One region of the Exiguobacterium sp. s157 genome, then DNA from elsewhere that is predicted to be linked to it. Evidence: riboswitches for the same ligand, from Rfam matches in the RefSeq annotation. Region 1 holds a riboswitch; each other region holds the start of a gene.
The links. A riboswitch is a leader RNA that binds a small molecule or an ion and turns the genes downstream of it on or off. The one in region 1 is predicted to bind thiamine pyrophosphate.
Positions count from the first base shown of each region.

Region 2: another riboswitch for thiamine pyrophosphate. It lies ahead of KNP67_RS15505 (hydroxyethylthiazole kinase); the one in region 1 lies ahead of thiW (energy coupling factor transporter S component ThiW).
Region 3: another riboswitch for thiamine pyrophosphate. It lies ahead of thiT (energy-coupled thiamine transporter ThiT); the one in region 1 lies ahead of thiW (energy coupling factor transporter S component ThiW).

Region 1 covers NZ_JACSLQ010000002.1:23,822-28,491, reverse strand. The annotation lists gene KNP67_RS03910 (hypothetical protein) at 1-415, shown strand, start outside; gene KNP67_RS03905 (hypothetical protein) at 508-1,254, shown strand; gene KNP67_RS03900 (aminoglycoside phosphotransferase family protein) at 1,256-2,224, opposite strand; gene KNP67_RS03895 (hypothetical protein) at 2,267-2,587, shown strand; TPP riboswitch at 2,612-2,710, shown strand; gene thiW (energy coupling factor transporter S component ThiW) at 2,775-3,263, shown strand; gene KNP67_RS03885 (hypothetical protein) at 3,327-3,593, shown strand; gene KNP67_RS03880 (GNAT family N-acetyltransferase) at 3,588-4,067, opposite strand; gene KNP67_RS03875 (YcxB family protein) at 4,049-4,549, opposite strand; gene KNP67_RS03870 (VOC family protein) at 4,643-4,670, shown strand, end outside.
Region 2 covers NZ_JACSLQ010000015.1:9,334-14,003, reverse strand. The annotation lists gene KNP67_RS14960 (Cof-type HAD-IIB family hydrolase) at 1-61, shown strand, start outside; partial or broken gene KNP67_RS14955 (Gfo/Idh/MocA family protein) at 77-1,062, opposite strand; gene KNP67_RS14950 (winged helix-turn-helix transcriptional regulator) at 1,257-1,610, shown strand; gene KNP67_RS14945 (IS30 family transposase) at 1,776-2,711, opposite strand; TPP riboswitch at 3,064-3,165, shown strand; gene KNP67_RS15505 (hydroxyethylthiazole kinase) at 3,297-3,512, shown strand; gene KNP67_RS14935 (3-oxoacyl-ACP reductase) at 3,707-4,459, shown strand; gene KNP67_RS14930 (LLM class flavin-dependent oxidoreductase) at 4,529-4,670, shown strand, end outside.
Region 3 covers NZ_JACSLQ010000001.1:438,223-442,892, reverse strand. The annotation lists gene KNP67_RS02305 (DAK2 domain-containing protein) at 1-113, opposite strand, end outside; gene KNP67_RS02300 (Asp23/Gls24 family envelope stress response protein) at 136-498, opposite strand; gene rpmB (50S ribosomal protein L28) at 752-940, shown strand; gene KNP67_RS02290 (thiamine diphosphokinase) at 999-1,586, opposite strand; gene thiT (energy-coupled thiamine transporter ThiT) at 1,586-2,158, opposite strand; TPP riboswitch at 2,235-2,335, opposite strand; gene rpe (ribulose-phosphate 3-epimerase) at 2,355-3,011, opposite strand; gene rsgA (ribosome small subunit-dependent GTPase A) at 3,013-3,897, opposite strand; gene pknB (Stk1 family PASTA domain-containing Ser/Thr kinase) at 3,942-4,670, opposite strand, start outside.

The sequences.
Region 1 (4,670 bases):
CGGACTCGGCACATTGTTCGCCTTCCTTGCCGCCATCGGGTTGACCGTCTATGGCGTGCGTAGATGGCTGCGTCGTCGACGGGGGAAAGGATTCACGTTTTCTAGTAGACAGAATGCCTTGGCGCCACTGTCTCTCAACGCGGACACATCGATTGAGGCACGGACGTTCCCGATGCTCACGAATATCGAACTGAGGGATTGGCTGATCACGTTCAACGCGTCGCTCGCCCCTGAGTTAAAACTTCGGACGAATGAGACGGTCGTCGACTGGTTCGAGCGCATCGAGCTGACAGATATCGATGCCTCGCTCTATCATCTGATTCGCTATGGTCCCGCATCCGATCATGACATCCCGTTCGAGCAGCAACAACGCTTTCACGAGGCACTCGACCGCTACTTGAAGCGGCAACCCTGAGCGAGAAAGTACCCGGGTTCTCAATGACTGGCAAACATGCTACGCTCATTGATAACAGGAAAAAAATGTAACTTTCTTAGGAGGTTTGATTGATGAAACGCCTAGGCCTACTCGGATTCAGTGTGTTTTTATTGACCGGGTGCACCGATTCCGTTGAGCAACCCATCGTCCCAGCCGATACAAATGAGCCGTCGTCCGAAGACATCACCGCTTGGACGCGAGAAGATTTTAAGGACGTCTTCGACCAATACGAAAAAGTAGCGCCGCTCTTGACGGCACTCGAGAACGATGGTCTCAAACCGTTCCGCGAGACGTTCGAGCACGTCGTCATCGCCGGCGACGGCATCCAGCATACATACGCCGATATTCATCCGTTCAAACTCGATGACGGCACGTACGCCACCGTCTATGAGAGCGAGAACGGGGACATCGCTAACGGTCCCGAGTCGGTCGCCCCGCTGTTTTGGCAAGAAGCATCGTTCCTTCAATTCGTCGAAGAGATTGAAAAACGGAAATATGGGACGAGTGCCCCACCGACGGACGTCGTTTTGACCGAAGACGAGTTTCAGGCGCTCTATAACCGTCACGCTTATACGTCCGCACTCATCGTCGAGCTCGACGAATGGGGCGTGCAAGTCGCGCGTGACCCGCTCGAGAACGTCATCATCGCTGGGAACGGGGTCAAGGAAGTGAAGGCCGATTTGATCGTCTTTGAGGTCGAGGGTGGCTATGCCATCGTCTATGACCGGGACGGTGAGATCTTCAAAGGGCCGGAGTCGATTGCTCCGCTGTTTTGGAGCGAGACGGATTATGAAAACCTACTCGAGAAACATGAATGACTTATGGGACACGTCGTTTCAAGTCCCGGTACTCGAGTAGCAAATTGAGCCATTGCGCCGGCTTATCGCTCGACTCAGCTACATCGTACCGGTACCTCGTCACATACACATGCCACGACAAGGCACGATAGACGCAACCGAGCTCTTCGGCGATCAATAGATGACGCCAAAGTACGTCCTTGGGTGCGACGCCGCTCCACGCTTCCAAGTAAACCGTACGCATCGTTTGAATCTGTTCATACCAGGCGACCTCGTCTTCTTCCGGCAATAAGTCGTACAGCGCGTTCCAAAACACGCGCACGCTGAAAAACGGATGCGTGACGGTCGCGTCGCCCCAGTCGAGGATACACAAATCATTCGTCCGTTCCCGCCAGAAGATGTTGCCGCCGTGTAAATCACCGTGCTCGAGACTCATCGGCATCCCAATCGCCAGCTCATCGCACATCGCGATCAATTCATCTTGAAGCGCGAGCATAGCCTCGGCTTTGTATTGCTCGAGCCCGGCGCAGAGCTCAGGTAAATACGTGCGAATTTCGCCCTTCAACTTGGCCGGTCGACGGTCCGGGATGCCGTAAGACAAGCAGGTCTCGATCTGGTCGACCTCCTGTCGCTGCAGCTGTGCGTATTGACGCAACGCCGCTTCGTATCGACTCACGTCCGGCCGTGCACGTAACACCTCTCCGCTGATGTCTCGCATGAGCAGCCAATTCTGAGCTGAATCGATGGCGATGACGTCGGGGACGAGATTTGGATGCCGCTCGGCCAGAAACGCCGACAATCCGGCCTCGCCGCGGCTGATATCGGTCACCGCTTTGGCGTAGTAACGTTCCTCATTGAGCGCGCCAACAAGCAAGTACGTCAAATCGGTATCTTTGATCACGTGCCACCTCGCATTCTGCACGTTTGCCTCAATCCATCGTTCGAACCGTTCACGAAACGATCGGTCACGCCATGGGATTGCCTGTCTCATCCTGTTCACCCTTTCTTTCATCATCTCCTAGGAGGAAACGATATGGACGTTGTATATTACTCATACCCGGTCGATGCCATCTTGTATATGTACTTAGGGGCGACGGCCGTCGTCAGTCTCACCATCGGGCTGCTCGTTTGGCATCTGTTCAAGCGCCGAGCTGTCGGCTTTTGGACAACGCTCGTTCTCAGCTTTGTCGGGCTGTCGCTCTCGCTCGTCTGGTTTCAAAACGCGTCCGTCGCCGCGTTCATGGGGACACTCCCGTGGCTGATCAATCTCGTCTTCTCCCTTTTGTTGTACGGCCTATTCATCGGCATCATCTATGTCACGTTCCGACCACGAAAGCTCGACCGCGTCAAATGACGGTATGCTATACTCATGTTAATAAACGACCACTAGGGGAGCCTTCGGGCTGAGACGGCATGCGCCGGACCCTTCGAACCTGATCTGGCTCATACCAGCGTAGGGAAGTGGTGTGGGATTCGTCTGTTTTTCCACGCCACTTTTCCACTTGGAGAAGTGGCGTTTTCATTTTGAAAGGAGACTATCTATGCGTATTCAACAACTCACTTGGATGGCGATGCTCGTCGCCATCGCCGTCATCGGTTCCCTGTTCATCTCGATTCCGACCGGTGTCGCCCGTGCCTATCCGATTCAACATATGGTGAACGTCATCGCCGCCGTCACCGTCGGACCGATCGGGGCCGTTCTCGTCGCGTTCGTGACCGGACTCGTCCGTGTCATGACCGGTACTGGGTCGCTCCTCGCGTTCCCTGGTGGCATGATTGGCGCACTGCTCGCAGGTATCTTTTATATGAGGACGAACCGCGTAGCCTTCGCCGCATTTGGTGAAGTCATCGGGACCGGCCTCATCGCTTCGCTCGTCGCCGTCCCGTATGCCAAGTTATTGATGGGGACCGAGTTCGGGGCGCTGTTCTTCTTTCCAGCCTTCCTTGCCTCGAGCGTGACTGGGTCCGTGCTCGGCTGGATTGTCTTGGCTCGGGTCAAACAATTGCGACCGCTCACGGCGAAGCGATAAGTACTTCCCTCCCACTGATAGTAAATGGTAAAATCAGGATATCAGATATTAGGAGGTCATTTTTTGAATCGATTGACGCTATTACTGGTTGCCACCGCTTGCTTGTTCATGTCCGGTCTCTTGTACACGCTTGAACGCATCGCCACGTTCACCCGCTGGAATGCTCAAATTGCGACGGGCACGTTCTCCAGCGAGCCGATGTTCGTCGATGTGCTGCTCCAAAACGTGTTCATCTCGATTTTCGGAGTGGCTGCGATCGTTCTCTTTTTCAAAGCGGGCAGTGCTGTTCAAGGCTCAACGACGACGAAAACAGGGACGGCCGACTTATGACGGCTGTCCCTGTTTGACGTGATACACCCAAATCTCTTCCCCGTTCGCCTCATCAATCAGGCCACTGTCGACAAATCCCCCCTTCGCATAGAACCGTTTCGCCGGTTCGTTCATCGGATGCAGACTGAGGATGAGGTCATCGACATCGAAGCGTTCTTTCATCCACTGAATCGTAAGTTGTAAACATGTTGAACCGATGCCTTTCCCTTGCTCTGTCACATCGATCATAAATCGATCGAGCCAGATGTAACGCTCCACCTTGTTCTCGGCCCCAATCATCATGAAGCCGACGGGATGCTCATCGCGACAAAGCGCATAGCACTGCCACGCATATTTGACATCGGTTTCCATCTCGCGAAGCGATTCGGCGTTTGTTTCGATAAAGCGAGCTTGGTCAGAAGCGACGGTCAAGGCGACAACAGCCTCCCGGTTTGTGTCATCGACAAGTTGAATCGTCAGCGTATCGGCAGCCATCGGCGCACCTCTTCCATGTCCAGTCCGCGCTTCGGCAAGATATAGGCGCTGACCGAGGAGTTGTATAGATACACATAATCGTCCTCCTCGACGACTTCCTTGATTCCTGCCCATGACACACGCGTCTCGCCGAACTCATTTAAATCGCGCAGACCAGTCTCCTCCAAATCCATCGTGTGGGGGCCAATCATGCCTTCGTTGCTACGTTCGTCGATGAGACGCCGCGTCTGCTTCCGGACATGCCGTTCAAAGTATTTCGGATAATACAGGAACCAAAGAATACTCGCGACCCCGTATATGCCATATAGCCACCAGTCCGTCTCTTGGAGCCACGTCGCCAGCACGAAAGCAGCGCCTAAAAAGATAAGTGGTCCGATGATTCGCTGTAAGAGGATCATCCGCTTTCCTGTTTTCGAACGTTTAATATGGCTCAAGTTGAACCGGATATAGTCGTCTTCTGTCAATTCGTATTGGATTTTCATCATCATTCCCTCCTTGGTGTCCTATACGTCTCACGTGAAGAAAAGTTCCGTTCAGAACGTTGATTGGATAAACTAAAAGAAAGGAGTGACATCATGAAACAAATCCACCATCTCTGCATCC
Region 2 (4,670 bases), on a different contig from region 1:
GCCAGTGAATACTTCCAATTATATAGAAGAAAAAAATTCTGATTCGCTTCCGACGGCCTGATCAATTGAAGACCGTTTACTTGGAATCACTTGGATAGGACAGGCCGATTTCTTGGCGGACTTTATCCATTACGCACATGGTGGTATAGGAGTTTTCAAACGAATTAACAAGTGACTCCGTTTCTTTTGGCTGATTAAATCGATAAACTCTTTCACTTCATAATACATAGCGGGCTGAGGTTGTCCTACTGTCACTGATTCAACAGTGCCATCGTTGTAATGAATGTCCACTTTTTCGGCTGAATGTATTTTATCAATCACCATAATTCCTTTTTCCCCTTGGATTTCGCTTGGTAAAGTGGAATTTGTGATTTTTGAATAAATGATAACCGCATCTTTGTCATCATATTTCAATAGGACACTTCCTTCGCCATCTATACCGCAATCCAGGATAAGATCTGTGGCCTTTATTTCTTTTGGCTCGCCGAACAGTATAATGAGCGGGTATAAACAGTAGGTGCCCAGATCCATCAATGAACCGTTCGCAAAATTTGGATTAAATACATTTAATACTGTTCCTTTTTTGTATGCATCATAACGCGATGAGTACTGGCAATAGCTAGCAAAGTATCTGCGGATAGGGCCGATTTTGTGCAGATTATTTTGAATGGCCTTAAAGTTTGGAAGCAACGTAGATTTCATCGCTTCCATAAGCAGCACATTATGATCTTTCGCTTCTTGAATCATTTTCGCTGCTTCTGCTGCATTGGCAGCCATCGGTTTTTCACATAATACATGTTTGGAGTTTTTTAAAAACAAGACGACTTGGTCAGCATGGAATGAGTTGGGTGTGGCAATATAAACCGCATCGATTTCATCGCTGACTGCCATTTCTTCCAAGTCAGTAAAAATTTTAGTTATTCCTTATTGACTGGCAAATTCCTCTGCTCTTTCCAACGTTCGGGAATAAACGGCTGCTAATTTAAAATTCTCAATTTCTTTTGCCGCTTCAAGCAATCTTTCTGTAATCCAATTAGTACCCACTATGCCGATTCGTATCATTTTTTATCCTCTTTTCTGTTTTTATTGCATTATCGCCCACAATTGCAAAGACATTATTCCAATGCTAAAAAAATTTACTAACCATTCTATATCTAGTACAATTAGTAAGTTACATTAATTATAGTACTGACTTTTTTATCACATAGTATCGAAAAGTATACGATAGAAATATAACAAGGAAGGAAAGAAAATAGATGCCTAATTTAGGAGAGAAAGTTTTTAATTGTGAAAAAGAGCTGACACTTTCCATCATCGGAGGAAAGTGGAAAATGCTAGTGCTATGGCATTTAGGAAAAGAAGGAACTAAACGTTTTGGGGAATTAAAAAGTCTTATGCCAGGCATCACGCAACGGATGCTCGTGAATCAATTGCGTGAACTTGAAGATCATTTGATTGTCCACCGGGAAGTATACCCTGTGGTTCCGCCGAAAGTGGAGTACTCACTTACCGAACAAGGAAGAAGCCTTATTCCAATTCTTGATTCCATGTACGAATGGGGCAAAGAATACATCGAGCAAAACTTGGATCAGCAAATAGAAAACAACTAAGTTAGTAGGTATTTAAAAATAGCTGAATAAAATAAAGCGGATTTCAGTAAAATGAAATCCGCTCAGATTGTAGACAAAGTCACGTTTCAGGCGAACTGAAACGTGACTTTGTCTACAATCTGGAACACCATTCGGTCGAATGGTGTTTTTTTATAAGACGGTTTGTCAAATTAAGCGCAACACTTCCTCGGTGAAGGCCTCGTGTGCGGTTTTCCAGTCCAGGCACTTTCTCGGTCGCCCGTTGATCTTGGCCAGCGCATCCGCGAGTTCACCGTCACCGACCTGCGCGAAGTCCGTTCCTTTCGGGAAGAACTCGCGGAGGAGCCCGTTGGCGTTCTCGTTGCTCCCCCGTTGCCACGATGAGTACGGGTCGGCGAAATACATCGGCACGCCGAGCGACGCCTGGATGCGCTCGTGACCGCTGAACTCCTTGCCCCGGTCCGTCGTCGCCGTCTCGAACGTGCCTTCCGGGAAGGCACCGTGCACCGCATGGATCGCCCCCTCCATCGAGGCCGCGGTGCGGTCCGCGATTGGCAGGGCGAGATAGAACCGGCTCTTCCGCTCGATGAACGTCGCGACGCACGCCTTCGATTTCCCGCGTCCGGAGACGACGGTGTCGAGCTCCCAATGCCCGAACGTCTCGCGTGTGCGCACCTCCCGAGGCCGGTCCGAGATGGTCAGCCCGACGTTGATGCGCCCGCGCGTCTCGACCGGCTTCCGGCGTTTCCCCTTCTGGCGGAGCACGGTCACGGGCACGTCGATCCGTCCCGCATAGATCCAGCGGTAGATGGTGGGGAAGGCAATTTTTCCTGCGTAGAGGCGGCCGACGATCTGTTCTGGTGACCAGGTCGCACGCAGCTTCTCGACGATCGTCCGGCGCATCGTGTCGTCGAGCTTCGTCTTGACGCCGCAATGGGTTTTCGCCTTCTCGTAGCGTTTCTGCGCACGTCCTGACTCGTAGCCGGGGTTCCGTCTGATCTCCCGCGAGACGGTCGAGGGCTGTCGCCCGATCCGTCTCGCGATGGACCGGATGGACATCCCGAGCTCCAGATAGGTCTCTATTTTCACGCGCTCCGTTGTGGTAAGATGGGTGTAGCTCATAGCGATTCCTCCGTCTGAATGTTTGTGTCGTAACTTCATTCTAAACGAGGCCATCGCTGTGGGCTTTTTTTTGCGTTCACGTTCAGATGTTGCACTTAATTTTATAATTCATCAAGGATAAAAAAACAGCCTGGTGTGGTTTTAGGGAGGGGGAAAAATAAGAAGAGCAATTCCTATAAATCAGAGCTCATTTAAAATATCATACAAGCTAATAGGTATCTTATAATTAAAACATCTAGTACGAAACACTCGTAAGACAAGGTTTACTTCCTGCACAACCTCTGTAGACAGTAGATACCAGGCTTTACATAAAAATTAGGATTTGTTATAGTGGTCGTGAAAACAAAATACCTAAATACACTAGGGGAGCCGAATTGGCTGAGACGGACAAGAGTCCGGACCCTTTGAACCTGATCTGGGTCATACCAGCGGAGGGAAGTGTGCGAACCTTTTATACTTTCTATTTAACTGGTCTTTCGCCGCCTCCTATCTTCAGGAGGCGGTTTTTTGCGTTCAAGAAAGGGGTAATAGGCATGGATCATTGTACAACAGTTTAAAAAAGCAACCGAGTGCGGAGGGATACTCATGCAACTCTCTGTTCGTGAAAGAGCGCCAATTGTACATTGTATTACAAATCAGATCTTTGCAAATTTTCAAGCTAATGGATTGCTCGCTGTAGGTTGCTCATTTGCAGGACTACTGTACAAGTATACACAGAGGAGAATAATGGCAGCCGGTAGTGAGGTGATTGGAACAGGACTGCTGGCTTCATTAGTGGAGCTCTACTCGCCTGGGTTTTAGGGAAAAGGTTTGAACGACATTCTTTGTCGGTTCTACCTAAACAGTAAACCGATAGTACTATTCAGAAAGACATTCATTTAAAGTTGGTACGGAAGAATTAGATTTATTGGAAAGACTAAAGGCAGTGCAGGGGTAATATCTTTCACTTTTTGATTTGTACTTGCGATTGCAACTAAAAGTATAGGAGTGGTGACGTGAAAAGAACAGTTTTGGTGACAGGAAGTAGCAAGGGTCTTGGTGCTACGATAGCAAAAGCTTTAGTTGAAAAAGGGTTTAATGTAGTGATTAACTATTACAAAAGTAAAGAGAAGGCAGAAGGACTTGTTTCGGAGCTCGGTGAACAAAATGCTATAGCTCTATACGCTGATGTGACAAATCGCCAAGAAGTGGATGAGATGGTGAAAGTGGCGACCAACTATTTTGGTCAAATTGATGTGGTGGTCAATAATGCATTGGTAGACTTCAAATTCGATCCGATACAGCAAAAGTCTTTTATAGATCTTTCATGGAAAGATTATCAAAGACAGCTGGATGGAACATTAAAAGGGGCCTTCAATGCGATTCAAAGTGTCTTACCCCAATTCATGGAGAGACAAAACGGAAGTATCATCAGTATTGGTACGAATCTCTACCAAAATCCAGTTGTCCCCTACCACGAGTATACAACCGCAAAAGCAGGACTTATAGGTTTTACACGCAATATAGCCTCTGAACTGGGACAATACGGAATTAAAGCAAATGTCGTATCAGGTGGTTTGTTGAAAGTGACTGATGCCAGTTCAGTAACGTCTCAAGAGGTCTTTGAACTGATTGCTAATTCTACACCTTTGAGAAAAGTGACAACTCCGGAACAGGTGGCCCATTTGGTCGTTTATCTGTCATCTAAAGAGGCGGAAGGTATCACAGGGCAAAATTTCACAGTAGATGGTGGACTAACGATGAACTAAATGTATTATTACCTCCATATGTAAGATAGGAAGGCATAATATATTGGTCTAGTCTTAGGGGGAAGAGTAATGACGGTTATTCAAAAGAATCAACTTAATATAGGGGTTTTGGTTTATGGGTGTGGACATCATCAGGCTGCGTGGTTGATGCCGAACTCAAGTGTTAACCGGGTAGGGGAGATAGAATATTATCAATCCTTGGCGCAGTTAG
Region 3 (4,670 bases), on a different contig from region 1:
GGCACCGGGAAGACGTTAAGCGAATCTACATAATCCGCATTCTGGCTCAAGTTGGCTGCACCGTTCGCGACCATGTTCGCGAACACCAATCCATCTAAACGTTTTAAACCCACACCAAATCCTCCTTCGTTCTCGTCAGTCATTCGTCAGACGAACGCCTTGTACGAATATGTTTACCGACGAAACGTTTAATCCTAAAGTTTCACCGAGCGTGTATTTTACACGGCTTTGCACGTTGTATGCGACTTCCGACACTTTCGTCCCGTAGCTTACAATGATGTGCATGTCGATATGTACGTCTTCTCCATCTTGACGTACGACCACGCCTCGGGCGTAGTTTTCACGTTTCAATAGTTCTGCGATCCCGTCTTTCAATTGAGCTTGAGACGCCATTCCCACAACGCCGAAACATTCCATCGCCGCACCGCCTGCGAGTGTCGCGACCACGTCGTTCGTGATGTCAATATTGCCATATGTTGTCTTCATTTCAATTGCCATATGGAGTAGCCTCCTTTATTCGGAATGATTCCTTCACTACATTCTACAATAAGTACCTAGTTATTAAAAGAACCTGCTCCATAAACTCGGTCAATTGTAGCCGTAACCCTCATTCATTATTAAAATCCTTTCCAGTAATGTCAAGTTTTTTTCTTGTCATCCTATGATTTTCTAGTTGCATCGTGAAAAAACCCGTGCTAATATAAACGAGTGTCTATTAGGACGAACCCACATAAAAAAGGAGGGGAAACGCATGGCACGTAAATGCTACGTAACAGGTAAATCACCTAAATCAGGTAACAACCGTTCGCACGCACTCAACAAGACAAAACGCACTTGGGGTGTAAACGTACAAAAAGTTCGTATTCTCGTTGACGGTAAACCTAAACGAGTTTGGGTTTCAGCTCGCGCTCTTAAATCAGGTCTCGTTGAACGCGTATAATTTTTATACACGAACGAAATAAATCCCAGCGGCATTCGCCGATGGGATTTTTTTGTGTTCATTTTTTGATAGACAGCACGAGCACCATACCGTCGTGCACGATCAAGTCCGCCGCTTCATCGTCCCATTCGTTCGAGATGGTGAGCGCCTCATGGCTGACGACATCGTGACGGTCGAGCGGATATTTGACGCCGCGGATGGTCACGTTCGCCTGCTTCCATGGGATGAGCGACAAATAGTGACCGTCTTGACGCGGGAGTTCATAGCGTCCCGACCCGACGAGTCGTACCGTCTGCCCTGCCGTGACGAGACGCATCTCAGGATACGCCTCGAGCAGACCGATATTGCTGAGCGTCATATCGAGCCGGCCGCCGAGCGCACCGTAGACGAGCATTTCCGTCGCGCCATGCCCCCGTGCCGCCTCGAGAGCGATCTCGAGGTCGGTCACATCTTTCTCAGATGGATAACGGACGGCGTCGATCGGCACTTCGCCCGTGAAGGAGTCGAAATCGCCGACGACGAGATCTGGGTTCAGCCCGTGGTTCAACAGTGTCTCGTACCCCCCATCGACGCCGATGATGTAATCGACGTCACGCGGGAGTCCCGAGATTGGTTCCGGGCTGGCCGCCACAATCAACACCCGCATTAGCGGACGTCCCGGGTCGCGAGCGTCGCGAAGCGCGGTGCCGAGACGAACAAGAGGACGAGGACGACGGCCGACACGAGGAAGGACGGGAGCATGTACGTCATGTTATAGGCGAACGAGTAGGCGACGACCGGACCTTCCGCGTATTCGGCGAAGAAGACGATCCCCGACAAGACGTGGGCCCCGTAACGAAGCAGTGAACCGAGGAGCGCGCCGAGCACCAAATAAACGACGAGCGTCTTTTTCGCCTCATCCTTGGCGGCTCGTTTCACTTGACCAGCGAACAGCCCCGCCATCCCGACGACACCGTAAGCGAACGTGTAGTCGAGCAGGAACTGGACCGGCGTGAAGATATAGGCCCCGAACAGCAGTTGCAGCGTTCCGACAAGTGCACCGGTCGCAAGTCCGCCTTTCAAACCGTGACGATACGCCATGACGAAAATCGGCAACATCGCCAAGCTGATTGACCCGCCTTGCGGCATCCGGAACGGGATGAGCAAATCAAAAATCAAACCGAGTGCGGCGAACAATGAGATTTCAATGAGCGCCTGTAATTTTAAACGTTGTTTCATCTATTTCCCTCCTTAAAATATGAGCGAACGACAAAAAGCAGCATGACGTAAACGCCATGCTGCTATCGAGTAGCAACGTGCATTTTCGCCACATCCCTACGTCCGTGTGAACGGAACAGGTTCAAAGGGTTAGCGTATGCCTCTCAGCCACAGAATGTGACACCCCTTGCGACAATATTTGTTGTTCTATGGACGATTATACACGAGATGCGTTGCGAATGCTATCGATTGCGTCTTTATAGCTCGGCTCGTTATAGATGGCCGAGCCGGCCACGAGCACGTCAGCACCGGCATCGATACATAATTTCGCAGTCTCCGCGTTGACGCCTCCGTCAATCTCGATTTCAAAGTCGAGACGGCGCGCTTGGCGCATCTCGTTCAACGCCGCGATTTTCGGCACGACCGATTCGATGAACTTCTGACCCCCAAAGCCAGGGTTCACCGTCATGAGAAGTACCATGTCGACGTCACCGAGCACGTGTTCAATCAATGACAGCGGCGTATGCGGGTTGAGAACGACGCCACACTTGGCTCCGGCCGCCTTAATTTGTTGAAGCACGCGATGCAAATGGTTCGTCGCTTCGACGTGGACGGTGACGATGTCCGCTCCCGCCTTGATGAAGTCTTCGACGAAGCGCTCCGGTTGGTCGATCATCAAGTGGACGTCTAACACCATGTCCGACTTCTTCCGTAAGCTCGCGAGCACCGGGAGACCGATCGAGATGTTCGGGACGAATTGACCGTCCATGACGTCAAAATGGATATAATCCGCGCCGGCCTCTTGGACCGCCTTCACTTCTGCCTCTAGGTTGGCGAAGTCCGCCGCTAAAATCGAGGGTGCAATTTTAATCATGTCAGTACCTCCGTTGTCTATCGTTTAACTCTGCCATAAACGTAACATAATTCTCATAACGGGTGGAAGCGATTTCTCCCGCCTCGACGGCCGCTTTGACGGCACAACCCGGTTCGTTCAAATGGGCACAGCCTCGGAACTTACAGTCGTCATGCCGCTCGACGAACTCAGGGAAGCACCAGCGCATCTCCTCGACTTCGAGTTCTTCTGGGAACTCGAGGCTTGAGAAACCAGGCGTGTCAGCGACGAGCCCGTCAGCGAGCGTGATGAGCGTGACGTGACGCGTCGTGTGCTTGCCTCGGCCGAGCGACTTCGAGATTTTCCCGGTCGCGAGTTCTAGTTCCGGCGCGACCGCGTTCAAGAGCGAACTCTTGCCAACTCCGGTCTGTCCGGCAAACACGCTCGTCTTCTCTTTAAACGACCCACGAATTTGTTCAATCCCCGACCCGGTCTCCGTCGACGTCTCGATGACCTCATAGCCGATTGACCGATATAAGGCCGCTGCCGCTTGAATCGTTTCGAGTTCCGACTCCGTCAACAAGTCCATTTTCGTTAAGACAATAATCGGATGGACTTGCTTCGATTCGATTAAGACGAGGAAACGGTCGAGCAGATGGAACGAGAACGCCGGTTCCTTGACCGAGAACAGCAAGAACGCTTGATCGATGTTAGCGATCGGCGGGCGGACGAGATGGTTCGACCGCTCATCGACGGCCAAGATATAGCCTGTGCCGTCCCCTTGGTCTTGAATATCGACATCGTCGCCGACGACCGGCGAGATGTTCCGGTTGCGGAAATTGCCGCGGGCGCGACAACGGATCTCTTGTTTCTCTTCCGTCATGACATCATAAAACCCGCCTTGTAATCGAATAATCGTACCTTTCATCCTATGACCTCCTTAGAAAAAGAGGCGACGCGCGCGCCACCTCTTCATTGTGAATCTTTTGCTTGTGCGTACGTCACCGTATCCGTCCGGACGACTTCCCCGTCGACTTCGATCGTCGCGGTTCCGACTTCGTCCGGTGCAATGACGAGCGTATACGAGTAAGTCGTCGTCTCCGTTATCTTATCACGCAACACTTCGACTTCGCCACGGGCGTCTACCGTCCGAATGACGACCTCGAGTGCCACAGGTTCTTCGCCTTCAGCAGGCGGATCGATTTCGACGTTGACTTCCCGTTCAATCGAGACGTCGGTCGGTTCGACCCCTTGCGACACGATGACGGTCAATTCCGTCCCCGGGTCGACGGCTGTTCCGGCCGTCGGTAACTGACGAATGATTTGGTTGGCGGGCACGCTCGTTGAATACTCGTCTCGTTTGACGATTTTCAAGCTATTCTGTTCGGCGTACGTCGTCGCTTCCTCAAACGTATACCCGGCTAAATTGGCGAGTTCGACTTTATTGCTACCGGTCGAGACGACGAGCGTCACCGTCTCTTCAGACGGGACGACCTCGTTGTCCGGAGCAATCGACTGGGAGATGACATCGCCGCTATCGACCGTCTCCGACGCCTCGGATTGAATTTCGATATCCGCAAAGTCGAGGTCTTTGAGCGTCCGCTCGGCCGCCGACTGAGACAATCCTTCGACGTCCGGCATCGCGACCGTCTCTTTCCCGGCCGACACGACAATCGTCACGGTCGTTCCGCGTTTCGGTTT